DNA from 2 places in the Paenibacillus sp. FW104-T2 genome. Region 1 is predicted to be linked to the other one. Evidence: a T-box and tRNA genes for the amino acid it is inferred to sense, from the RefSeq annotation. Region 1 holds a T-box; the other holds one or more tRNA genes.
What was found. A T-box is a leader RNA that pairs with one kind of tRNA and senses whether it is charged. The one in region 1 lies ahead of AC3WQ3_RS08010 (valine--tRNA ligase), so its partner is inferred to be a tRNA-Val.

Region 1 (12,377 bases):
GATAGTGCACAACGGACTTTCCATCTCCAGCATCAACACATGCAACTCCAGTGAATACACGATGTGTACGTCCCTGAAGTCTGGCGAGCATACGTTCAGCATCCTGTTCATCCACAGGTTTGCCCAGAATGTCTCCATCCAGCACAACGACAGTGTCACTGCCTACAATGATGGCGTCCTGTTCCTGACCTTCAAGCCCACGATAGACAGCCATTGCTTTGCGCATGGCGAGCTCCTGAACCGTCTGCTCAGGAGTCCATTCCGGCGGCGTGTCTTCGTCCGCGTGACTCGGTATTACTTTGAAAGCTAGTTGAAGTGAAGCGATCAGATCCTTGCGCCGCGGCGAAGTGGAGGCCAGAATAATAGGGCGCGATTGTAATTTATTCAAAATAAACGGCTCCTTATGCTACGGCGACATCTGTCGCATCACCATAGTAGATGTCATTCGCTTAGTTTCGTCGTCAAAAATCGTCATTCTCCTACAGTCTGCGATACAGCCATACAGCCGCAATAATACCAATCAAACTGAGGAGGCTCATTTGAAATTGAAATGAAATGTCATAACTGATAATATCCAGATCAGCCTGCGGTGACCAACGTATGGTCGTGGCTTTGGTTAGAATGGCTACAGCCTTGACTGGCTGCAGTGCCTTGGCGATCCACGCTCCGGCCATCCAGCCGAGCAGAAGAAACAGTATTAACATGCCGAAGTTTTTTTTCATCGGTTATCTTCCCTCGCCATTTTTTGACACCCACATTATTATACGGGGTTTTGTACGTCAATACAAACACAAATCCGGCAAGGGGAACTATTTCCAGTTCCTTGCCGGACAGGGATTTCGGGGCTGTGTTAGGGGAAGGAAAACTTATTGCTTAATCCCTTCAAGCCATTTTTTCTGCTGCAGAACATAATCCATCAGATCCGCTTGTACCGCCCACATGTGTACATCGGAGGGATTTTTGTTATACTCGGCAACTGCCGTAATTGCACTGTTCATCGATTTTTCCATGGTTGAAACGATCGGCGCTGCTTCTTGTCCGAGACCTGCCGAGAGTTTACCCACACCTGTTATCCAGGCCTGGTGCTGATTCTGTAATGCAGTCATCGTTTCCGAGGCTACAGGCTCTGGATTTGCTTGACCAAGCTGCCCGATGGACAATGTGGATAGTTGCTCCACCAATGCATTGCTGCTGCTGAAGAAGAGCTGAACATCTTCCTCATTCATACCGAGAGCTGCAGAGTCCACTGCAGGATATGCGATCTCTTTGACATACAATTCCACACCCTCCGCCTTAAGACGAGAGCTCAGCAGTTTGGCTTCCTCACGGTCGGAAGAGATGCCCGCATACACCCGATTCCCATCGTCCGGATCCGTTCCTGCAGCGATTCCAGCCTGTGAGAGTTCAAGCTTGGCCTGTTCAGCACGTTCAGGCGAACTAAAAACACCGTACTGAAGCGCATAGTAACTGCCTCCGCTAAGTGCTGACTGTGCTTGTTGGTCCGTCCCGGAAGCCCCCTGCACTCCCGTCACACTCGATACTGGTTGATTGGTTTGGGGAAGCACGTCCGGACCTGTTCCTTCCCGATTAAAAAAAGAGAGAATAACCATACCGAAAAGGGCACCGGTGACCAGTGCTCCCGTAACCGAACCAATCATCTTCCAGCCCCTCGGAGGGCGATTTCGCTTGTAGGAGTAATGATCACGATCCACCATCCAGTCATGACCCACATCATTGCTGTCTTCAGGAAGCTCTTTCTCATTTTCGTCAGGGTACACTGTAGAATCCGAATAAACATACTGCGACTGTACAGGATCCGGATTCCGGTCCTTTCTCTGATCCGGCTCCAGTATACTTGTTCCGCTCAGGGTGGTCTCTCCCCAATCTCCAGGGATATCCTCCGGTGTCCATGAAGGCGCGACATCGATCCGCGGAGCACTGTGCGATATCTCATCAGATAAGGGTGGAAAGGTTCCAATCACTTTCTCATCCTTATGATTCGGCTTGTCCGACTCGTTCTCCCCGAAACGAAACGTCATTCTAGCATTGCTCACCCCGTACCCTCTCCTTTGTCCCATTTATATCAGCTATATGCCCAGAGACAATGAAAGATTCCTAGAAATTCAAAAACCCGCCTGCTTCTTTACGAAGCAAAGCGGGTCATAAAATGGACTATTTCAGTCCTTTGGCAAGTGTGTCGCCAACCTTCCAGATGTCCCCTGCTCCCATCGTGAGGACAAGATCTCCTGGCTGCAGACGATTCTGCAAATCGGCTACCACTTCTTCCTTGGTAGGCAAATAACGAGCAGCAGCATTACTATTCTGAACAATCAGTTCAACCAGCTTAGCGGAGTGAACACCTTCAATCTGTTTTTCTCCCGCCGGAGAATAGATGTCGGTAATAAGTACCTCATCTGCCTCAGCGAAAGCACGACTAAACGCATCCAGCAGGAAGAAGGTACGCGTATATCTCTGCGGTTGGAACACCGCGATAATACGTTTCCCTGTCGCTTTCGCTGCACTGATGGTTGCCTCAATTTCAGTCGGATGATGAGCATAGTCATCGATAACCAGAATATCCCGTGCTTCACCCAGCACCTGGAACCTGCGTTTGGCACCATGGAACTGAATAATGGCAGCCGTGATTTTCTCAAACGGAATGCCTGCTTCCAGACAGGTAATGACCGTAGCCATGGCGTTGTAAACATTATGTTTGCCTGGAACAGAGAGCTCTACCGTTCCCAGTGCGTTACCCTGATGGCTCATGGTGAAGGAGATTCTGCGGTCACCCAGTACGATATCCGATGCCATATAATCAGCCTTCTGATCAATGCCGTATGTCGTGACTCGGGATTTCAGCTCAGGTAAAATGCTTTGAACGTTCTCATCATCCGCACAGACAATGGCTGTTCCTTCCGGACGAATTTGACTCAAGAACTGTACATACGCTTTTTTGAGCTCCTCGAAGTCGCTGTTGTAATTCTCCAAATGATCGGCTTCAATATTGGTCACAATACCTAGCCACGGATGATACTGCAAGAACGATCCATCACTCTCATCTGCTTCAGCCACGACCCAATCGCCCTGGCCCGCCTTCGCATTGGTTCCCAAATTCATGATTTCTCCGCCAATGATATACGTTGGGTCTGTATCGCATTTGTCCATGACAAGTGCAATCATTGAGGAAGTCGTCGTTTTGCCGTGGGCACCTGCAACCGCAACACCTTTGCGCTCATTGAGCAGGCGCGCCAACATCTGTGCACGGTGAAGAATCGGAATATTAAGCTGCTCGGCTGCCACTCGCTCCACATTATCCGCCGGAGCTGCTGTAGAATAGACCACAAGATCTGCTCCATTTACGTGTTCAGCCGTATGTCCGATATATATTTTCGCTCCCTTGGCTGCCAGCTTCTCAGTCAACTCCTGTGAAGCGACGTCCGATCCGGTAACGGTGTATCCCATCTCCAGCATAACTCGTGCGATGGCACTCATGCCATATCCGCCAATCCCTATAAAATGAACGTGTTCTGATGTATTTAACAAAACTTTCACCAACCTTTTTCAGAATCGGTTTGATGCAAAAGGGCTGCCCTCACATCTGCAATGAGATACAGTGTGCCGGACACCACCCCCAGATCTTCCGCTTCCGTCCGTGACTTCAATAGATCAAGTGCCTTCGCCCAATCGGGCTCGACGATGATTTCCAGATTCTCTTTCGCAATGGCGGGACGTAACCGCTCGACGATCTGCAGCAATTCGGCTGCATCCATTTTGCGTCGGAAATCTGGCTCGGTCAGGATCAGCGTATCCACTAGTGGCAGTATATGCTGCAAATACGCTTCGTGATGCTTATTCGCCAGCATGCCCATCATCAAATTTAACTTGTTGTGAGGATATACGTCGACAATGCTCTTGGCCAGTGACTCTGCCCCTTCCGGATTATGCGCACCATCCAGTACAATTCGGGGTTCGTGAACGACCTTCTCGAATCGGCCAGCCCAGAAGGCATTCTCCAATCCAAGGGCAATATCTCTGTCATCCAGAATGAATGCCATGTACTGTCTGAGCAATTCAAGCACCATAAGAGCACCCGCAGCATTATCCATCTGATAAATACCCTGCATTCGAATGCGAGCATCCAGCTCGCGGAATGGTCCAGCAAAATGAAAGGATTGACCATTCTCATCACTATGGAGTCTATGGTAAGAAAATTGTTCTCCGGACAAATACACAGTTGATCGGACTTGCTGGGCCTTTTCCTGAATCACCTTAACAGCCTCTGGCTGTGTAACACAGGTGACAACAGGTACGCCTGGTTTAATAATGCCTGCTTTTTCTCCCGCGATCGCTTCAATGGTATCACCCAGGACATCCGTATGATCCATACCGATATTCGTAATGACCGAAACCACGGGTGTAACGATATTCGTTACGTCCATCCTTCCCCCCAGCCCAGTCTCCCATACTACTACATCCGGATAACACTCTTCTGCATAGTACAAGAGTGCCAGGGCTGTAGACACTTCGAACATGGTAGGTGATCCAAGAACAGTAGTGGCCATATCTGTGACCAGCGGATGGAGTCGATTCGCCAGCTTCAGCAGAGTCTCTTCCGGAATATCCTCGCCGTTGTATTGAAAACGATTCGTGAATTTCGTGATATACGGAGACGTAAACGTTCCTACATCGTACCCCGCCTGAAGCAGCACCGACGTCAAAAAAGCGCAAGTCGAACCTTTTCCGTTCGTTCCCGCGACATGAATAAATTTGAGACGCTGATGAGGATTACCGAGCAATGACATGAGCTCCGTGATTCGTTCCAATCCGGGTCTGATGCCAAAAGGAATAAGGCCATTGATCCAGTCCACAGCCTCGTCATAGGTATGCAGAGGGGCATCTACGCCCGTGCCATTAAGTTCCGTCATATGTTTCACCTTCGGTCCCGAGTTTGATTGAAAAAAGCGGCCGGATGGCATGCTTGCTCTCCATCCGACCCAGAAACATTAACCTTTCAGTTCCTTGATCCGGGCGATGACTTTATCCCGTTTATCCGAATAATCCGCTTGTTTGGCGCGCTCTTCCTCAATAACCTTGGCTGGTGCCTTGGCTACGAAGCCTTCATTGGCCAGCTTTTTCTCTACACGGAGTACTTCGCCTTCAAGGTTCTGCAGCTCTTTCTCCAGGCGAGCCACTTCCTGCTCAATATCAATCAGTCCCGCCAGCGGCAAGTAAAGTTCAGCTCCCGTAATTACAGCGCTCATGGCCTTATCCGGTGAACTCAGATCAAGTCCGCTGTCGAACTCGGATGTATTGCAGAATCGTTGAATGTAATGGCTGTTGCGTTCGATAATACTGAATGTCTCGGCACTGTTCGCTTTTACCATCAATTCAATCTTCTTGCTCATCGGCACGTTTACTTCTGCACGAATGTTACGTACGGCACGAATGGTATCCATGAGCAGGTTCATTTCGGCAACGGCTTCCGGATTTTCCAGGGCAGGATCGTACACTGGCCAAGATGCAAGTGTAATCGTCTCGCCTTCATGAGGCAGATGCTGCCAGATCTCTTCCGAGATGTAAGGCATAAACGGGTGAATCAGGCGCATGGTATGATCCAGGACATAAGCGAGTACCGATTGTGTTTTCTTCTTGGCAACCGGATCTTCACCGTAGAAGGACAACTTGGAAAATTCAATATACCAGTCACAGAGGTCATCCCAGATAAAGTTGTACAGCAATCGCCCTGTTTCCCCAAATTCGTATGCTTCGATTAGACGCGTAATATCGCGGGAAGTTTCGTTCAGACGGTGCAGAATCCAATAATCGGCTGTTCCAAGCTCTCCGCTGATGTCGCGATCTTCGTAAGTAAAGCCTTCCAGATTCATCAGTGCGAAACGTGATGCATTCCAGATTTTGTTCGCAAAGTTACGTGCCTGTTCTACCCGCTCCCAGCGGAAACGAAGATCCTGGCCAGGCGTGCTGCTGGTGGAGATCATATAACGCATCGCGTCTGCACCATATTTCTCAATAACATCCAGCGGATCCACACCGTTACCGAGTGATTTGGACATTTTGCGGCCATCCGCATCACGAACCAGACCATGCATCAGAACATCTTTGAATGGAATTTCGTCCGTGAACTCCAGAGCTGTGAAGATCATCCGTGCAACCCAGAAATAAATGATGTCATATCCGGTTACAAGCACACTTGTCGGATAGTAACGTTTCAGATCTTCTGCATCTTCAGGCCAGCCGAGCGTGGAGAAAGGCCATAATGCCGAACTGAACCATGTATCCAGAACATCTTCATCCTGTCTCAGCTTACGACCAGCGTACTCTGGCAGGGTTGTTGGATCTTCAGCCGATACAATAATTTCGCCAGTCTCATCGTCGTACCAGGCAGGAATACGATGTCCCCACCACAACTGACGTGAGATACACCAGTCACGAACATTTTCGATCCAGTTCAGATATGTTTTCTCAAAACGATCCGGAACGAAGTTTACGCCTTCCCCGTTTTGCTGTTTTTGAATGGCTCTTTCGGCGAGAGGTTTCATCTCAACAAACCATTGTGTGGACAAATAAGGCTCAACCACAGCTCCCGTCCGTTCGCTGTGTCCAACCTGATGTGTGTGATCCTCAATGTTGATCAAGACACCCAGTTCCTGCAAATCTGCAACGATCTGCTTGCGGCAGTCACTGCGATCCATACCCTGATATTTGCCTGCTTCCGCATTCATGGTACCTGTCTCATCCATTACTGTGATCTGAGGCAGGTTATGGCGAAGACCCACTTCGAAGTCATTCGGATCATGTGCAGGCGTAATTTTTACAGCACCGCTTCCGAATTCCTTATCTACATAATCATCTGCAATAACCGGAATCTCCCGGCCGATGATCGGCAGGATCAGCGTTTTGCCAATCATGTCTGCATAGCGTTCATCTTTTGGATGAACCGCAACCGCAGTATCACCGAGCATCGTCTCCGGACGAGTCGTCGCCACTGTAACATAACCGCTACCGTCCTTAAGTGGATATTTCAGATGATACAGGTGTCCCTGAACCTCTTTGTACTCAACCTCGATGTCAGACAATGCAGTACGGTTCACCGGATCCCAGTTAATAATGCGTTTGCCTCTGTAAATCAAGCCTTTTTCATATAGCTGAACAAACACTTTGCGCACCGCTTGGGAAAGCCCTTCATCGAGCGTGAAGCGTTCACGTGAATAATCCAGGGAGAGCCCCATTTTACCCCACTGCTGACGGATCGTTGTCGCGTATTGGTCTTTCCAATCCCAGACTTTATCCAGGAACTTCTCGCGTCCGAGATCATAGCGGGTCAAGCCTTCTTCACGCAGCTTTTGCTCTACTTTGGTTTGAGTCGCAATACCTGCATGGTCAGAACCTGGAAGCCACAAAGCGTCATATCCTTGCATCCGTTTGGTGCGGATCAGGATATCCTGCAGTGTAAAATCCAGTGCATGCCCGATATGAAGCATGCCTGTTACGTTCGGGGGTGGAATTACAATGGTAAACGGCTCAGCATCCTTGCGCTGACCAGCCTTGAAATATCCACGCTCTGTCCAGGTAGAATACCATTTCTGCTCCGCAGCTTTCGGATCATACGTCGTCGGCATTTCAGTTGCCGCTGATTTTTTTTCTTCAGACATGTGTCATTCCTCCGTTACTTAATCATCATCGCCAAAAAACAAAAAAACCTTTCATCCATCAAAGGACGAAAGGTTAGCTTTCGCGGTACCACCTTTGTTTCACGCAGACAGAAAGAAACAGCATGCCTTTCTGAGGCTATCGTGACACTTCAAGCAGATAACGGCTGCTACCGGCCCATCCTACTTCAGGAACAAACAAATCACAATGACATGTCTCATCGTTCCTCATATTCAAACAGGCAACTCCCGGGCGACTTCGATCAGTAGGTTCCTGCGGAATTTCTCAGCGCTGCAATCCCGCTCTCTGAAAGGCCTTGCTGTCTACTACTCCCATTCGACGTTGTTCTTTAAAAAACCTAAACACATCATACCCTGACCGTGCCCGATAGTCAACCTGACAACAGCGGAAACGGGCGGCAGCCCTGCATGTTAAGCCAAAAAGCAGCAAAAACCCGCAATCCTTATTGGATCGCGGGTTGGTATGGACGTTATTTTACAAGTCAGAGATCAGGGGATGTATAGAATCTGCCCCTCTTCAACGACCTGTTCAGATAACCGATTGTATAACTGGAGCTCCCGGGTGCTCAATTGGTAGCGGTCAGCAATGCTATCCAACGTCTCTTCCCGCTGGACGATGCACAGTTTAACTTTGCGGAATGGTGTCTGATCCACAATCGTGCCCAAGAACAGGTTCTTCCACTGAACATCATCTGCCTGGTAGGCTTCTTCCTGTACGGAGCCAGCGACCGAATCGTCCTCCCGATCCGTTTCTGTATCCCGCACTGACCTACCCGAAGATAACAGGGACGAGATACCCACCCCTTCTTCCTGTCTTGGTGAAGACTCCCTCTTGCTGCCAAACGCGACTTTGAGCTCTGGCTTGTCTTCTGTCTCAGCCACAGGTTCAGGAATGAACGAAACAGGCTCTGAAGATTCATCTGCATCCACTGCTTCCGGTGCAGAAGGTCTTTCCCCCTCGGCAGATTCCAGTTCAGACGCTCCAAACACTTCCTGCCAATTCTCTGCTGGCTTCTCAGCCTCCGTCTGATCTTCCTGCGGTGAACCTGACCTGGAAGATTCGAAGTTCCAAACATTCGAAACAGCCACGTCTTCCGATGGTTGTTGGCTCAGCCCCGTGTTTGTATGTAAGGTCTCCACGGAAGGCTCGGCCCAGATAGATGGTGATTCCTCAGCCAGAGGTAGCAATGGCTCTGACTCCGGATAAGAAGCCAGCCGGTCTGCAGTCTCCGCCATAAAAGACGAGACGGGTGAAGGTGAGGAGGGCACTTCATTACCGGTTGCTTCATCTTCTTGGGTGATTAATGAAGGAGCGTTATCTTCAGCCGGTCTTTTCTGATATTCTTCTTCATATTGATTCTCAGGCGTATCAGCATAGATCTGTTGCGGTGCAGGAATTAACTGCTCTTCCGGCTGCGCATCTTCTTCATAACGGATAGTTTCTTCAGCGGCTTGCTGCGGATTTCCTGGCAATTCAGATGTGTCTAGAGACTCGGCCGTTATAGGCAGACCTTCCTCTTCACTGCGCTGCAGCAGATATTCCTGGGCAAAGGTGTTCAAGCCAGCATCTGCATCCCCCGCCTCCGGAGAGCGGTTAACCTGCTGCGGATCAGGGGAGTGTACCACGGTAAACTCTTCCGCCGACCAGGCCTGCGGCTCTTCAACAGGAAAGCCCTCAATGCCACGCAGTGACAACACACCTGTAATATTCAAGCTTCGGCTGGATAACAAATCCACATCAAAGTTTTCAATCTCAATTGAGATATCCTCAAGTGATCTTACCCGATTCAGGGGAACTGTGATCTCAACCGGAATAAAATGTTTCAGTTCCTCCGAGATCTCGTTCTCTCCCCGATACGCACCTGTAAGCAAAAGATGGCCTCGCAACGTTGCATGATCATCCTGACCGATGACTTGAATACGCGGGTATAACTCAATTTCCTCCAGTTCCTCAATGGCAGGGACTCCCTCGGACAAATGAACGCGCTCATAAATATCGAACCGCAAACCATAAGGTTGATTCAACAAAGGTGGCGTCCTCCTTTCGGCATATGTTCACCATGATCCTTCTCATGGGACTGATCCATGGTCCAAATCCTTCGTTACCCCATCTATATGCCATCGATGAGATGAGCATGCCACCTTTGTTCAAAGCTTGCCTTTTTATTAGGTTGTGCGTTCCCGCTGGACTAGCTGTTCAAAATCGGAAGGCCACGGATCTTGAACTTCAATCAGCGCTCCCGTGAGCGGATGATTAAACGTTAACACTTCACCATGAAGTGCCTGGCGTCCAATGGCATCTGACCTTCCTCCATACAGCTGATCGCCAACAAGCGGGTATCCGGCATAACTCAGATGCACTCTGATCTGATGTGTACGTCCAGTATCCAGTATTAAACGCACAAGTGTAGCCCGCTCCCACACTTCCACAATCTCTACATGTGTTACTGCTTCCTGCCCACTCTCGGAAACGCGTCTGCGCTGCTTATGATGCCTGTCCTTACCGATGGGCGCATCAATTTTGCTGCATTCCGGAGGTACCTGCCCTTCCGCAATGGCTACATACTGACGCCCAATTTCTTTGCGACGCATTGCCTCATCCAATTTTGCCAGAGCAAAAGCATTCTTGGCGTAGAGAACGGGGCCTGTTGTATCTTCATCGAGGCGGTGCACATGGCGCACGCTGGTGTCGATACCATTGATCTCATAATAAGAGGCGACAGCGTGATCCAGCGTAATGGCATGATCGGCAAGAGTTCCATCCGGATGGAGCTTCATACCCGCGGGTTTATGTACAACCAGACTAAAATCATCCTCGTACAGCACCTCAATCTCTGCCCAACGGGGTTCAACATCAATGGGCCGAGATGCAAAAAGGGCCAGCCGAAGCCGGTCCCCTGCGAGTTGAATTCCGTGATTTGCCTTGAGCTGACGAAGCAGCTTTTCTGGAAACGAAAGTTCAGTGAGCAGCCATTGCTCTGCCGCAAGCTGTCTGTCTGGACTGCCTGTTACCACTTTGCCTGGCATCAGCTCCAGCCATTCTCCACGACGCTTCCAACTTTTGATCGTCATAGAGATTGAAGAGCCTTGCGGTTTGCTTCAATCGTATCATCAATGTCCTGCTCTGTATGCACACCAGACACAAACATGCCTTCAAACTGGGAAGGTGCCACGCTTACACCCTGATCAACCATTGCTGCAAAGTAGCGAACAAATTGATCCAAATTGCTTCCTTTGGCTATATCGTAATTGGTAACAGGTACACTGCTGAAGAATGGACATACCATGGAACCAACGCGGTTAATGGTTACTGCAATACCCGTCTCTGCTGCATTCTTTTCGAAGCCAGCCTGCAAACGAGCCGACAACGTCTCCAAACGATCATAGACTTCCGGTGTCAACAGCTTGAGGGTGGTATACCCTGCTGCCATAGCCAGTGGGTTACCACTCAGTGTTCCCGCTTGATAGATCGGGCCGGTTGGAGCGATCTGCTCCATCAGATCCCGACGACCACCATATGCTCCGACCGGAAGGCCGCCGCCGATAACTTTACCAAGACATGTCAGATCGGGCGTAACACCATATCGCCCCTGTGCACAGTTCAAGCCGACACGGAAACCGGTCATGACTTCGTCAAAAATGAGCAGGCTGCCGTACTGGCTCGTCAGACTGCGCAGGCCTTCAAGAAAGCCCTCTGCCGGAGGTACAACGCCCATATTCCCAGCCACAGGCTCGACAATGACAGCAGCCAGCTCCTCACCAAAACGTTCAAAGGCAAGGCTAACCGATTCCAGATCATTGTAAGGTACCGTGATCGTATTGGTAGCGACCCCTTCAGGAACTCCAGGACTGTCTGGCAATCCAAGGGTAGCGACACCGGAGCCCGCTTTGATCAGCAAGCTGTCCGCATGTCCGTGATATGAACCTTCAAACTTCAAAATTTTGCTGCGGCCCGTTACACCGCGCGCCAACCTGATGGCACTCATGGTTGCTTCCGTACCCGAGTTGACCATCCGCACAATATCAATGGATGGTACGCGTTCGCAAACAAGCTTAGCCATCTCGGTCTCCAGCAGCGTTGGAGCACCAAAGCTCGTTCCTTTCAGAGCTGTTTCACGCAGTGCTTCAACAACATCAGGATGGGCATGTCCCATGATAAGCGGTCCCCATGAGCCCACATAATCAATAAATACATTGCCATCAATATCGTAAATCTTGGACCCTTCTCCGCGTTCTGCATAGATCGGGGTAAGTCCTACGGATTTGAATGCCCGAACGGGACTGTTTACGCCTCCAGGTATGTACTGCTTGGCTTCCTCGAATGCGCTGCGTGAGCGCTCATCGTTTCGTCTTTTTCCTGATTGTGCAGTCATGAACATCCTCCTTAATATATAGGCCCCGCTCTTATATGAACAGTAAACTGATCTATACAATGATCTATACAAGCGACATAACAGGGTCGTGCAGGGCCTTGCTATATGTTGATCATTTTATAACGACTCTCTTAGCAAACGTGTAATTACAAAGAACGATTACTTCTCAGCCAACCAGCGGGAGGCATCTTTTCCGTAATACGTAATGATCATATCCGCACCCGCACGTTTCATGCTAAGCAGAATTTCCATGGCGACCTTTTTCTCATCAATCCAACCCTGCATTGCTGCAGCCTTCACCATAGCATACTCACCA
Region 2 (12,377 bases), on a different contig from region 1:
TGGAAAAACTTTATCGTCCTTATGACTATGCAGCCAAACTGGAGGCCTCGGCACTGCATCCATATAAGCTGGCTGTAACACATGAGGAAGTAGCTGCTGCGCAGGCTCAGGGAATTTCGACACATCCGTTTACCGTAAACGATCCTGCAGAGATGCAAGCATTGATCCAGATGGGTGTGGAAGCGATCATTACGGATGTTCCCGATGTACTGGCCGCATTGATTGGAGTACATAGCCGTTAACAAAAAAACACAAGCTGCACCTGAGCCCTTATGCTCGGTGCAGCTTTTTTGGTTCTAAAAAATGTTTAATGCAATAAACTTGTCCCATTTGTCCATTGCCAGCGAGAGATTGTTGACATACAATGATGTATGGGAATGAGAATCAATATCATTAAAAGAACGGCAATAACAGAGAGGTGATTGTTATGTACATAGGATTGGTCTACTCCACTCATAACAAGGGTGGGCACATATGAGTTCGAAGGCTTCATCGGCAAGTCATAATACGGAATCTCCGACAGCCAAAATACATACTCGTCCCTGGGCTGCTACCTTGATCCTGACTGGTGGTCTCGTACTGCTCGCCCTGGGTATGGCCTTGTCCATTTCTTTTGGTGCCGCAGATATTAAACTCGGTGTAGTCTGGCAAGCCATCTTTAACTTCAACCCGGATCTTACCCCGCATCAGATCATCTGGGAAATTCGATTGCCGCGTATTCTTGGCGGGGCGATGGTTGGTGCCTGCTTCGCTGTAGCTGGTGCAATCATGCAGGGGATGACACGCAATCCACTCGCAGATTCGGGCTTGCTTGGGCTGAATTCCGGGGCAGGATTTGCCCTGGCTGTGTGTTTCGCTTTTTTCCCTGGTATGCCGTATATGTATATCATTATGTATTCCTTTATCGGGGCAGGGCTTGGCGTACTGCTTGTATACGGATTCGGAGCAGCGTCCAGATCCGGCCTTACGCCTCTTAGACTGGTGCTCGCGGGAGCAGCGGTATCCGCCATGTTGTCCGCACTGAGTGAAGGGATTGCATTGTATTTCAAAATTGGACAGGATCTGGCCTTCTGGACAGCGGGAGGTGTTGCTGGTACAAAATGGTCTCAACTTGGGGTCATGTTCCCCTGGGTCCTGGCTGCACTCATTGTAGGCTTGATTATTTCTCGTTCGATCACGCTTCTTAGTCTTGGCGAAGAGATTGCCGTCGGATTGGGACAGCGTACCGGCTTGATTAAGCTCGTTGGTCTTATCGTTGTGCTTATTCTTGCGGGTACGGCTGTATCCGTGGTTGGTGCTGTAGGTTTCGTTGGACTTATCATCCCCCACCTTACACGTAAAATCGTCGGGGTTGATTATCGCTGGATCATTCCATGTTCCGCTGTCATGGGCAGCTTGCTGCTGGTATTCGCCGATCTGGCAGCACGCATGATTAATCCGCCATACGAGACACCAATCGGTGCTCTGGTTGCCTTGATCGGGGTACCGTTCTTCCTCTATCTGGCCCGTAAAGAAAGGAGGTCTCTGTAATTATGGGATCCTCAACTCTCACTGGTGCTGAGCGCAAAAAGAGAACGAAAAGCACCATTGTTATGATTGTACTTGGTGCATTGATTATTGCTGCATTTATGATTAGCATGAACACGGGGTTCACGAAGCTGAGCCCTTTTGAGGTGCTGCGTACGTTATTCGGTGGGGGAACTCCGAAGCAGGAGCTCATCCTGTTTGAGTTCCGTTTGCCCCGGATTGTAATTTCAATCATGGTCGGTGCCGGGCTTGCATTGTCCGGATGTATTTTGCAAGGCGTGTCCCGTAACGCACTGGCGGACCCGGGGATACTTGGGATCAATGCAGGAGCGGGGCTCGTCGTAATGCTATTTGTATCCTTTTTCCCTACAACAACGGCGGCCCCTGTATTTTTACTGCCGATTCTTGCCTTGATTGGATCCAGTTTTGCCGCCTTTCTCATCTATGTCCTTTCATACAAGAAGGGAGAGGGCATTATGCCTACCCGTATGCTTCTTACAGGAATTGGGGTAGCTGCCGGAATCAGCTCCGCTATGATTGTGCTTACACTTCGGCTCAGTCCGGAGAAGTATCAGTTTGTGGCGACATGGATGGCAGGCAGCATTTGGGGATCAAACTGGAAGTTCGTAACGGCATTGCTTCCATTTTTAATTGTTCTTATTCCGGTCGTTCTATATAAGGCGCGTGTACTGAATGTCCTGAACCTTGGGGACCAGACCGCCAGTGGACTTGGTGCATCGGTTAATCGTGAAAGACTCATCCTGCTTGCTGCTGCCGTAGGTCTTGCCGGGTCCTGCGTATCTGTCAGTGGCGGAATTGGTTTTGTAGGTCTGATCGGACCGCATCTGGCCAGACGCCTTGTGGGTCCGAAGCATCAGTTTCTTTTACCTGCATCCGCTTTGGTCGGTTCTCTTCTTGTTCTCATTGCAGACACGCTGGGCCGTGTCATTCTGCAGCCTTCCGAGATTCCGGCGGGAATTCTGGTTGCCATCCTTGGGGCCCCATACTTCCTCTATCTATTGAGCAGAACCAGATAGAGCAATTTACATGGTAACAGAACGTCTTCATTGGGCTCGCATGGGGCCGGGTGAAGGCGTTTTTGTTTTAATTCATATGGATGTGATTAATGTACCGGAGAAGGGCGAAATATAATGGATAAGCAGGTAATGATTCTTCTACATGATAAGTTGGGATTATATACGAAGGAGGCGGACAAGATGACGCAAATTCTTGGCACGTGGCTGATATTCCTTTTGCTTCTGGTCATCCTGTATCGAGGCATTAAAAAACTGTCGCAATCGCATCAAAAGCCGGTGTTCAGACGCTGGGGCGGTTTGATGGCCGTATTATTTATCGTGGGGGCGGTGCCCTTGGGCTTTGCTTTTTATACCGAGTTAACCGATGAACGGCTGGATGCCAATATCGGGCTGGGAATCGCCATGCTTTTTGCCTGGGGCTACTGTGTTCTGCTGTGTTGTGCAGGTCTGATCATTTGGGGAAGGGTTGCATACAAAAGATCCCAAAGAAATTGATCAGTAATCATGCTCTTCTTTTGCAACATCGTGTAGTGGGAAGCCGTCTATTATCAGAGAAATAGATTACACTACATGTTGCCTATAGAGGGGGAATGGAAGTGGCCAGTCGTATGATCGTTCTTATGCTGCTCATCATCTTAATTCTTACAGGGTGTTCGGCACAGGTTCAGAAGGAAGGGAAACCGCCGCGAACAGATGCTCCAAAAGAGAAAGGGTTTGCCGGCTATGTGGTGGATCGCAAAGAGAATTCCATCCTTGTTGTGAATCCCGAACATGAGGAAATCGGAACGAATGGAGAAACCCGTAAGTATTATCCGGCAAAATGGTTTTCCAATGTACCTGATTCTCAGATTGGTACTTATGTTGAAGTCTGGACGGATGGAAGTCCGGAGGTTGAGCCTTATCCAGGTCGTGCAAGAGCAGAGTCCATTGCAGAGTATGCTGCGGCAACGCCCGATGGCGCGAAGATCAGTGAGGCGGACGCAATTCGCGGCGGAATTTATTCATCCGATGGTAAGGAGATAAGTTTGCCGGTCATTGAAGACGTTGAGTTTCATGCCGATAAAGGAATTTGGACGGTTCGCATGCGGGATGCCATGTCAGCGGATGATAATCAGGCCCAGATTGAACTCGAAGTCCGGGATGTGGAGCCAGTGGAATCGGTGCAAGAACAAAAAAGTGAATGAAGCACAAAAAAACAAAAGCCCTCAGATCTGCTTATCTAGCAAACGAGGGCTTTATATGTTATGACATCATCATGCTTTATCAATCCGCAATATTCCCCGCCATTTTCAGACGACGTGCAATTTCTGCGAAGTCCTCATGTGAAATGCCTGGGGCGAATTCTTCTTCCACCGCAGGGGCTTCGGGAATCGGAAAGCCTTCTGGAACACCTTGAATGACTTCAAGTGGTTGTCCATCTTCAGGGTGTGTTCCTTTCCAGATTTGGCTGATGGCATTAAAGTCTTTATCGCTATACGTGTACAGCTTGGTGTGTACGCCTTTTTCTTCATATTTACGGGCCTCGGTGAACGCCTTGTTGTCCAATGAAGGAATAGGAACCAGCTTGGTCACGTTCACGCCTGTTGCAATTTCCAGCGCTTTGGCGTAGGCCACGACGTGTACGCCGCCGCGTACAAGCAGGAACCCAACCACTTCCCGGGCAGCAGGGTGGTCCGTCATTTCGTATACTTTCATTTTATGTGTACGTGCGCCGCATTCGAGGAAAAAGTTATGCAGCAGGTCCTCAACCAGATTACCACTGTTGAACACATTTGCACCGGTCCATGGGTTGCCCATAGAATCAAAAGGCATGGCGCCTTGGGCCCCAGCCAGGTAATGATAGGATAGACGTGCATCCTTCACGGAACCAAGGGGTGTATCATCGGGTTCTTTATAGGCGGTAGAACCTCTGAGACATTGGTTTATCCCGTGAGACACCAGCTCCACGTGACCCAATTCTTCGGCTGTAATACTCATGACGAGGTCGTAGAAGGGCTTCAATTTTTCCCTGGAGCGAAAATTAAACGATTGGTAGAGGTAATTGTTCAACGTTGACATCTCTCCGAATTTGCCGCCTAGCAGCTCCTGTATGGATGCGGCTGCATTGGGATCGGGCTTCTCGACATTGGGAATTTCAATCAAGATTTCATCCATTCGTTTGAACATTTACATATAACCTCCTCGAAATGGGTGTTCAGATCATCCTTCAGTCTATCAAGGCCTATTACACATAGAATGGGAGAATCAAACCGCATATAGCATATTTGGGGCTAAAGACGTATATATCCGATTCAGGATCTAGTTTCCATTGAGAGTGTATTAGGGTTACAATTAGAGTCATTGAGGATTTTCGCTGAGGGCAATGAAAAGGAGGACAAGTTTTGCTTAAACGTTGGCTTATCGCTGTATTTACGATAGGTATACTTTTACTTCTTCATGTGGAGCAGGTCTCTGCTTATGTTCATCATGAAGTCGAAGTGGATCAAGAAATGAGGGAAGCCTTAAAGAAAAAGTATGGGCTGGATACACCGTCCAATCCGGACCCCACGAATCATTTATTGTCAGGAGACTGGGGAATAAGCTTCAATCCTCCGATGGATCGGCATCAAACAATCCTTCAGATAATTCGCTGGGTGCAGCAGCCTATACGGTTAATCATTCAACTGATGGTGTAAAATATATCTCCCATGGGCAGGCTAACGGAAACAAGCCCCAAGGAGTGATTAACATGAGATTACTTATCGTTACACTGATGACGATTATGCTGAGTTTGTCGGGACTAGTCACGAGTTCAGCGGCTCCCGTTCCAGATTATGCGAAGTGGGGAATCATCGCGGTAAAAGAAACGCAGACCAAATATAATGTGGACATTCTGGATTACAAGCATATTGGACGTACATCGCTGACAGCCAACCAATCCCGGGAGCAGTTTAAGTTATGGGTGCGGGGCAAGGATGGCAAAGAGTTTGCTGTGTATGTCAATGTAGATTTTAATCCGTCTACGCAGCAGTTAAAAAAGGTGCAGTTCAGTGAATCGGATCGACACTAAAAAATAAAAAAAGCCAGGCATCTCTGAATGATGGGACAAGCCTGGTTTTTTGCTGTATAAAATCCTTTTTTTAGTTATTGAATAAAGAACTTATGTTCGCATATAATAGGTAATACAAACAAACGTTCTTATCGGAGGGATGATTATGCTGGGGAAATATATTGGCCAGATGGTGGAGCTCGTGTACATGGATCGTGCAGGACATATTACGCAGCGTCAGATTCGTATTAACAGTGTGCGAGGTGGGAGAATCCGAGCATCTGCAGGAGCAGATGGATCACCCCGGACATTCCTGGAGCAAGGTATTCTGGCATGGCGTCCTATCCTTCATAAGGACGGGAAGGCGGGCATATGTTAAACGATTTTGAACGGAAGATTTTACGAATTATCGTTAATTATGCTGGGCAGCGACGACGTATGCCCCGAATGGATGAGCTGGAGAATAAGACGGGGCGAAGCCGTGACCTCATTCGCGAATCATTGCTTGAACTGGAGCGCAGACAGCATATTAACTGGGCCGATAAGTCGACGCTGGAAGGAATACAAATCTTGCAGGCATGGGAACAGGATCCGCAGCCGATCCGCAAGAGTCAGCCTGCTGGAGATGCCGTTAAATATTTTTTGGAATACTAGGGAAACTTTATTGCGAAATGAAAAAACGCCAATCCGGGATAACGGACTGGCGCTTGCTTCGTTATTGCACATCGTTCATATATTCAGAAAGTGGGGAGTTGATCCAGATTGTTGGTCGGGTCGCCGTCCGCATCGCCGCGAATGTACATTTCCCCGTCCTTACCTTTAAACACATTCACACCCGCTATGGATCCTGCCTGTACTTCTGCCAGCGCTTGTTGATAATCAAGTATGCGTCCAGATGAGGTTTGAAAGCCAGTCAGATCACCGTCGCCATTCTTTTGTACTGCTGTGAAGCTCTCACGTGTCGTCTGATTCATCATGTCACACTCCTTATCTGAGGAAATGAGAATTTGAGTTCCCCTTTAGCCTGTCCGAATCGAAGAAAAGTATGCATGACATCGTAGAACACTTGTAAAACACGTAAATTCACTGAAGGATAGGGTTTACAGACTCTTTCTCATGCGTACGTGCAGAATGTCGGCATCATAAAAAGGTTCCTCCGAGATCACTTCATATCCGAGCTTCTCATAAAATTTCTGGGCTTGACATTGCGCATCCAGTACAGAGTAAGTCAAGCCAAGCTCCCGTGCCCGCTCTTCCATGGCTAGCAGGAGTACACGTCCATAACCGAATGAACGGTGGGATTGAAGCACAGCGATTCGCTGCATTTTGGCCGTATCCTTGCTGTAATAGATAAGTCGTCCTGTAGCTACAGCCTGTCCGTTCGTACTTAATAAAACATGATGTACATCAGGACTGATGACATCAAATTGATCGATTTCAATCTCGGCAGGCACCTGCTGCTCGATGACAAAAACGTCATGGCGGATGCCCAATGCTTGCTGGAGCTGTTCATCTGTCGTTACATAACTAATTTCGGCTGCCAATTCCATTCCTTCTTTCTGCTCTTGAGCGACATATCAGACTGCATTATACAAAAAATCGCTTTTCCTGTATAGTTGAGTCTGGAACATATTGGGAGAGGGGCGAAGAGGATGGGCGTGGCAGGAATTATGACCATTACACTCTTGATGTCTGCCGGAATGATCGCTTTATTATATTACGTAACCAAGAAAGCCTACTCCAGAAAGTGGGATGAGGATGAGTGATAACATGCAAGAGTGTCAGGGCAAAAGTTCACTGTTTCCCTGAGGCGAATAGACGTCTTCATGGACAGATTTCGAGTAGACATCAAGCCAAACAGGCAGGTCATCCGTTACATTCGGTTGCTGTAGTTGTTGAAATCGCACGGTATGTTCTTCCCGTTCCAGACTGCAGCCGGAGATCACGAGAATAAGTATGGTGAGGGGGAGAATGAAGCCCCATTTTTTGCGATAGGTCCAGGATTTATGGGAGCTTGCGTGTGGCATAGAAGTCACCTCTTTGATGAAATGGTAATCATTCCTTAGTGTGCTCCAATCTCCACAAAATATAACCAATAAACCATTGACATTGTAGGCGTTTACTTGGTATGATACTGTTACTTCATTCGAACAGAATAGGTTATCATGATCTGTTAGCTCAGCTGGGAGAGCACTATCTTGACAGGGTAGGGGTCAGTGGTTCGAGCCCACTACAGATCATAACGAAATGCCCTTGCGTAGCAAGGGCTTTTTTCTTGTTTGTTTTGAAAATTCACTAAAAAACTTAAATCATACTTAGAGGCAATAAACTAAGAAAACGAAGTGTTGAAGTCGCCAATATGGCGGCTTCTTTTTTTATAACAAAATAATTATTTACAAACAAAATTAAATTGTGTACAATCAAATTGTAAACAATAATTAAACGAGATTATTTTATCAAATAAAATTCAATGATGAAGAGGAGAAATGACAATGAAAACTCTATATGAAACGACAGTAATCAATACAGGTGGACGTCAAGGGATCGTACAATCACCAGATAACGTATTTATGCTGGATGTAGCTGCACCGCCGGAGCTTGGTGGTAAAGTGACTACGGCTACGAATCCGGAGCAGCTGTTTGCAGCAGGATATAGTGCATGCTTTAACTCTGCTTTGGAGTTTCAATTGAAGAAACACAATGTGGAAATTGAGCGAAGCACCGTATCTGCAACGGTTATGCTTGTTACAGATCCTTCGGACAACGGAGTGAAGTTGGAAGTGGAGCTGGAAGTGAAAATTGAGGGTCTTGACGAAGAGACAGCCCAGAAATTTGTCAAACTTGCCCATGACTATTGCCCATACTCCAAAGGAATCAGAGGCAATGTGAATGTAACTCTGGAGATGGCGTAACAATCAATACGAACTAAGAACACCTTCAAATGTCTGTCCCATTGCCATTGCAAAAAGGGGAAAGGACAGAGTTGAAGGTGTTTTTTTTTATTATAGTGGTCTAAGGGTAAAGCTTGGAGGTTGAAGGTTGAAATATACCCATATGGGGTATATTATAGGATATCTAGATTCGCATTTCAAAGGAGAGTAGACATGAAAAAATACGTAATGATGATGGTATCTCTACTGATCACCGGAAGTCTGATAGTAAGTGGTTGCGGTAAAAATACGGAACAGAATAGCGGCAATGGCAGCGGAGACAGCAATAACAGTCATACAGCCACTACAGGAGAAATGCACCATTCGGATTCAGGAGAGCTGCCGCAAGGGCTTATGGAAAAGGTGGATCCTACCTATCCCGTTGGCAGCCAGGTTATCATGAGTGCCGACCATATGTCCGGTATGAAAGGGGCAACCGCCACGATTGTTGGGGCCTATGAAACGACCGTTTATGCTGTTACGTATACACCGACAACGGGAGGAGAGCCGGTGAAGAATCACAAGTGGGTGATCCAGGAGGAAATAAAGGAGCCCAACGATAAGCCCTCTAAAGATGGAGCAGAGGTTGTATTGGATGCCGATCACATGCCCGGTATGAAAGGGGCGAAAGCCACCGTTGATTCCGCTAAACAGACGACAGTGTATATGGTGGATTACATTCCGACAACTGGAGGAGATCTGGTGAAAAATCATAAATGGGTTACAGAGGATGAGTTATCCGCTGAATAGATAACAGAATCTACTATGAGATTAATCAATTCTTTAACTCAATTCTGGGTTACAATGGAACTTGAAGGCGGAACTTAGCTGCTGGAAAGGGGAATGTATATGATGGATTTTAGCAAACCACCGCATGCCTCAGAGACAGAAACACACAGCCAGCGTCATCAGGAGCGTGAACAACAGCTTATATCGGGTGGAGGTAAAGGCATTTGGTGGGAAATCACCAACTGGCTGATTCTTGGAGGAATTCTGGTTGTCCTATTCTTACTGTTCAAGTATGTTTTCTAAATAAAGAAGCGATTAGATGAAGAGTCCCTTTGCTGGGGCTCTTTTTTGCTGAGTGAAGAGCATTTATCATTAGAGTGACAAATGACAAAAATCAATATTTGTCATTTGTCATAAACCGTGATATTCTAACTTTACGATGGAGGTGACAAATGGGTGGTTAATCTAACCATCTTAAGGATATGACCAAAGACAAAATTTCTGAATTTCTGACCAAAGAGCAGATCATTAGAGCCACGCAGGAAACCATCCGGCGTTTTGGTGCTACCAAAACCTCCGTTACAGATGTAGCCAAATTGCTTGGAGTCAGCCATGGAACCATTTACAGGCATTATGCCAGCAAGAAGGAGTTGCTTGAAGGTGTAACGGCACAGTGGTTGGAAGATGAGATTATCGCTCCACTTGCGAAGGTCGTAAGCGTACAGATCGAAGCTGGAGAAGGAATACAGCATCTCAAAAAATATATCGAAACCTTAAATCACCTTAAACGGCACTATGCAGAATCAGACACAGAGTTATTTGATATGTATGCCAAGGTTACACAGGAATCGGCAGAACTCATTTACAGACATGTGGAGCAGTTAACACAGCATCTCGCCGAGATTATACAGCAGGACCAGCAGCTTCGTTTCCCGAAACCGAACAAGGTTGCTGCAGGAATTTTACACGCAACAGCTCGCTTTCATCATCCCGCACATGCGTATGAATGGCATCGTGAGACCATCGATGAGGAATTCGAGCAGGTTTGGTTGCTGATTGAGCAAGGTGTATTTCATCTGAAATCAGGGAGGAAGTAATCTTATGACAAATTTATCAGGTAAAGTTGCCATCGTTACTGGATCATCACGCGGAATTGGACGGGCTATAGCGCTGCAGCTCGCCGAGCTTGGCGCAGACATCGTCATCAACTATGCGAGCAGTCCAGACAAGGCAGAAGAAGTGGCAGAACGAGCTCGGCAAAAGGGTGTCCGTGCGATCACGATCCACGCAGATTTGGCACAAAAGAATCATGTGGAGCACTTATTCGCCGAAACGGTGAAGCAGCTGGGCAAAGTGGATATTCTGATCAACAACGCAGGAGTGATGAAAACGACACCTTTGGCGGACGTTACCGAGGAGGAGTTTGACCAGCAATTTGCGATTAATGTGAAGGGGACGTTCTTTGCCTGTCAACAAGCTCTGAAAATCATGGAAATCGGAGGACGAATCGTGAACTTTTCCACCTCCGTAATTGGCCAGATGTTTCCCGGATATAGCGTGTACGCAGGTACCAAGGGTGCAGTGGAGCAATTTACTCGACAGTTCGCGAAGGAATTCGGCTCCAAACAGATTACGATTAATGCAGTGGCACCTGGTCCGGTGAATACGGAACTGTTTGCCGCTGGCAAGACAGAACAGCAGCTGGAAGGGCTGCGCAAGATGAATGCATTTGGTCGCTTGGGCGAACCGGAGGACATTGCAAGTGTTATCTCTTTTCTTGTCAGCCCTGAATCGCAGTGGGTCACCGGACAGACACTGCGTGTAAACGGTGGTTTTATCTAACGATTTCGCAAGAATAGTCGTTCGGCATTGACACCAAACCGGGCGAATCCCCATATGATGCACTACATTAGTAAGCACTTGCGGAAATGGGGAATCCGGGATGGCAAAGGCCAAAGGTAAAAAAGCACCAGCGTTGAAGAGTGACAAACTCCGTGTGTCCATGAAATTGGTCACTTCAGATGTGTGCGAACGGTGCAAGACACCCTGTACACGAGGCATGGAATACGCTGCACGCATGCGGACGGCTGGAGCCGTAGGGAAAGGCGTTCCTTGCATCCTGACTCGGCACACGACTTCCTAGTGTCTTTTCAGGCTGAAGTTTCCCAGAAATAATTCGTATAAGCTCGTATTTACAACAACCATACTACAGAGGCGTTCTCGAAGGAGAAGGGCCTCTTTTTAATTGTTCCAAGGGGTGGGAAATTTTCTGGATAAAAAATGAAAAATGATGAAAAACAGCGCAACTTTGTAGTTGAACCTGCAGTATAAATGTACAACAGCTTGCAGCAGGGGAGGGAATATTGACGGAATGAAATGGAAAAGAATATTGCTGTGTGTCACGGTATTCTCCTTGCTCGGCGGGTCTTTATTGTTTGCGGATTCCGTGAACGAAAAGGTTCGGGTGCTCATTAACGGCAAGGAAGCAGCTGACGGAGGTTACCTGATCGATGGAACGACCTATGTACCTGTGAGAGAAGCAGGCGGGATCGCCAAATGGGATAACAGCAACAAGCGAGTAACGGTGATTAAGCCGAATGTACATATTTTTCTGTTTAAGGGAGACACCGTATTTGGCAACGTGAACGTTGGCAAATTGAAATTCAATGTGTTTTCTCAAGTGGACAGCTTAACAACGGATGTAGCCGCAGTGAAGGTGACCATTACCAATCCGAGTGGCCAGGTGAAGGATATTCAATCCCAGGAGCTCAAAACCCAGAAAGATAATTTCTGGTTCCGGACTTACGATTTTACGTATGATTTCAGTCGTGCTGGCAAATACCAGGTTGGTTTTCATATTAAAGAAAATGCAAACAGCAACTACGTTCTGGTGGCAGAGAAAATCATTACCGCACTGAACGAATGAGGCGAAAAATAACGTTGCTGAGTAAATTGACCTAGCCTTGCGAACATGTTACGATATGCAAGGTTACACAATTTCTATTTACAAAGCGAGGTATATCAATGAGCGATCACACACATGAACACGGCGATGCCTGCGGCTGCGGTCACGACCATGACCACGACCACGAGCATGAAGAAGTTCTTCTGACTCTGACAGACGAG

Region 2: it encodes a tRNA-Val, which carries the amino acid that the T-box ahead of AC3WQ3_RS08010 (valine--tRNA ligase) is inferred to sense. The anticodon was not compared.

The regions. Positions count from the first base shown of each region.
Region 1 covers NZ_JBYTCE010000005.1:20,488-32,864, forward strand. Annotated here, with positions in the region: gene AC3WQ3_RS07985 (Maf family protein) at 1-388, opposite strand, end outside; gene AC3WQ3_RS07990 (DUF4321 domain-containing protein) at 480-722, opposite strand; gene AC3WQ3_RS07995 (SPOR domain-containing protein) at 867-2,039, opposite strand; gene murC (UDP-N-acetylmuramate--L-alanine ligase) at 2,173-3,543, opposite strand; gene AC3WQ3_RS08005 (bifunctional folylpolyglutamate synthase/dihydrofolate synthase) at 3,549-4,925, opposite strand; gene AC3WQ3_RS08010 (valine--tRNA ligase) at 5,004-7,670, opposite strand; T-box leader at 7,729-8,017, opposite strand; gene AC3WQ3_RS08015 (LysM peptidoglycan-binding domain-containing protein) at 8,178-9,716, opposite strand; gene AC3WQ3_RS08020 (RluA family pseudouridine synthase) at 9,855-10,760, opposite strand; gene hemL (glutamate-1-semialdehyde 2,1-aminomutase) at 10,757-12,061, opposite strand; gene hemB (porphobilinogen synthase) at 12,221-12,377, opposite strand, start outside.
Region 2 covers NZ_JBYTCE010000002.1:225,022-237,398, forward strand. Annotated here, with positions in the region: gene AC3WQ3_RS03790 (glycerophosphodiester phosphodiesterase) at 1-242, shown strand, start outside; gene AC3WQ3_RS03795 (FecCD family ABC transporter permease) at 475-1,530, shown strand; gene AC3WQ3_RS03800 (FecCD family ABC transporter permease) at 1,533-2,564, shown strand; gene AC3WQ3_RS03805 (hypothetical protein) at 2,679-3,059, shown strand; gene AC3WQ3_RS03810 (DUF3221 domain-containing protein) at 3,161-3,748, shown strand; gene AC3WQ3_RS03815 (manganese catalase family protein) at 3,828-4,730, opposite strand; gene AC3WQ3_RS03820 (hypothetical protein) at 4,946-5,239, shown strand; gene AC3WQ3_RS03825 (DUF3889 domain-containing protein) at 5,293-5,613, shown strand; gene AC3WQ3_RS03830 (hypothetical protein) at 5,759-5,971, shown strand; gene AC3WQ3_RS03835 (hypothetical protein) at 5,965-6,246, shown strand; gene AC3WQ3_RS03840 (DUF3892 domain-containing protein) at 6,330-6,566, opposite strand; gene AC3WQ3_RS03845 (GNAT family N-acetyltransferase) at 6,693-7,136, opposite strand; gene AC3WQ3_RS03850 (hypothetical protein) at 7,374-7,619, opposite strand; tRNA gene AC3WQ3_RS03855 (tRNA-Val) at 7,760-7,832, shown strand; gene AC3WQ3_RS03860 (organic hydroperoxide resistance protein) at 8,085-8,504, shown strand; gene AC3WQ3_RS03865 (YdhK family protein) at 8,697-9,272, shown strand; gene AC3WQ3_RS03870 (hypothetical protein) at 9,375-9,554, shown strand; gene AC3WQ3_RS03875 (TetR/AcrR family transcriptional regulator) at 9,734-10,348, shown strand; gene AC3WQ3_RS03880 (SDR family oxidoreductase) at 10,353-11,093, shown strand; gene AC3WQ3_RS03885 (hypothetical protein) at 11,194-11,394, shown strand; gene AC3WQ3_RS03890 (stalk domain-containing protein) at 11,623-12,177, shown strand; gene AC3WQ3_RS03895 (DUF1292 domain-containing protein) at 12,276-12,377, shown strand, end outside.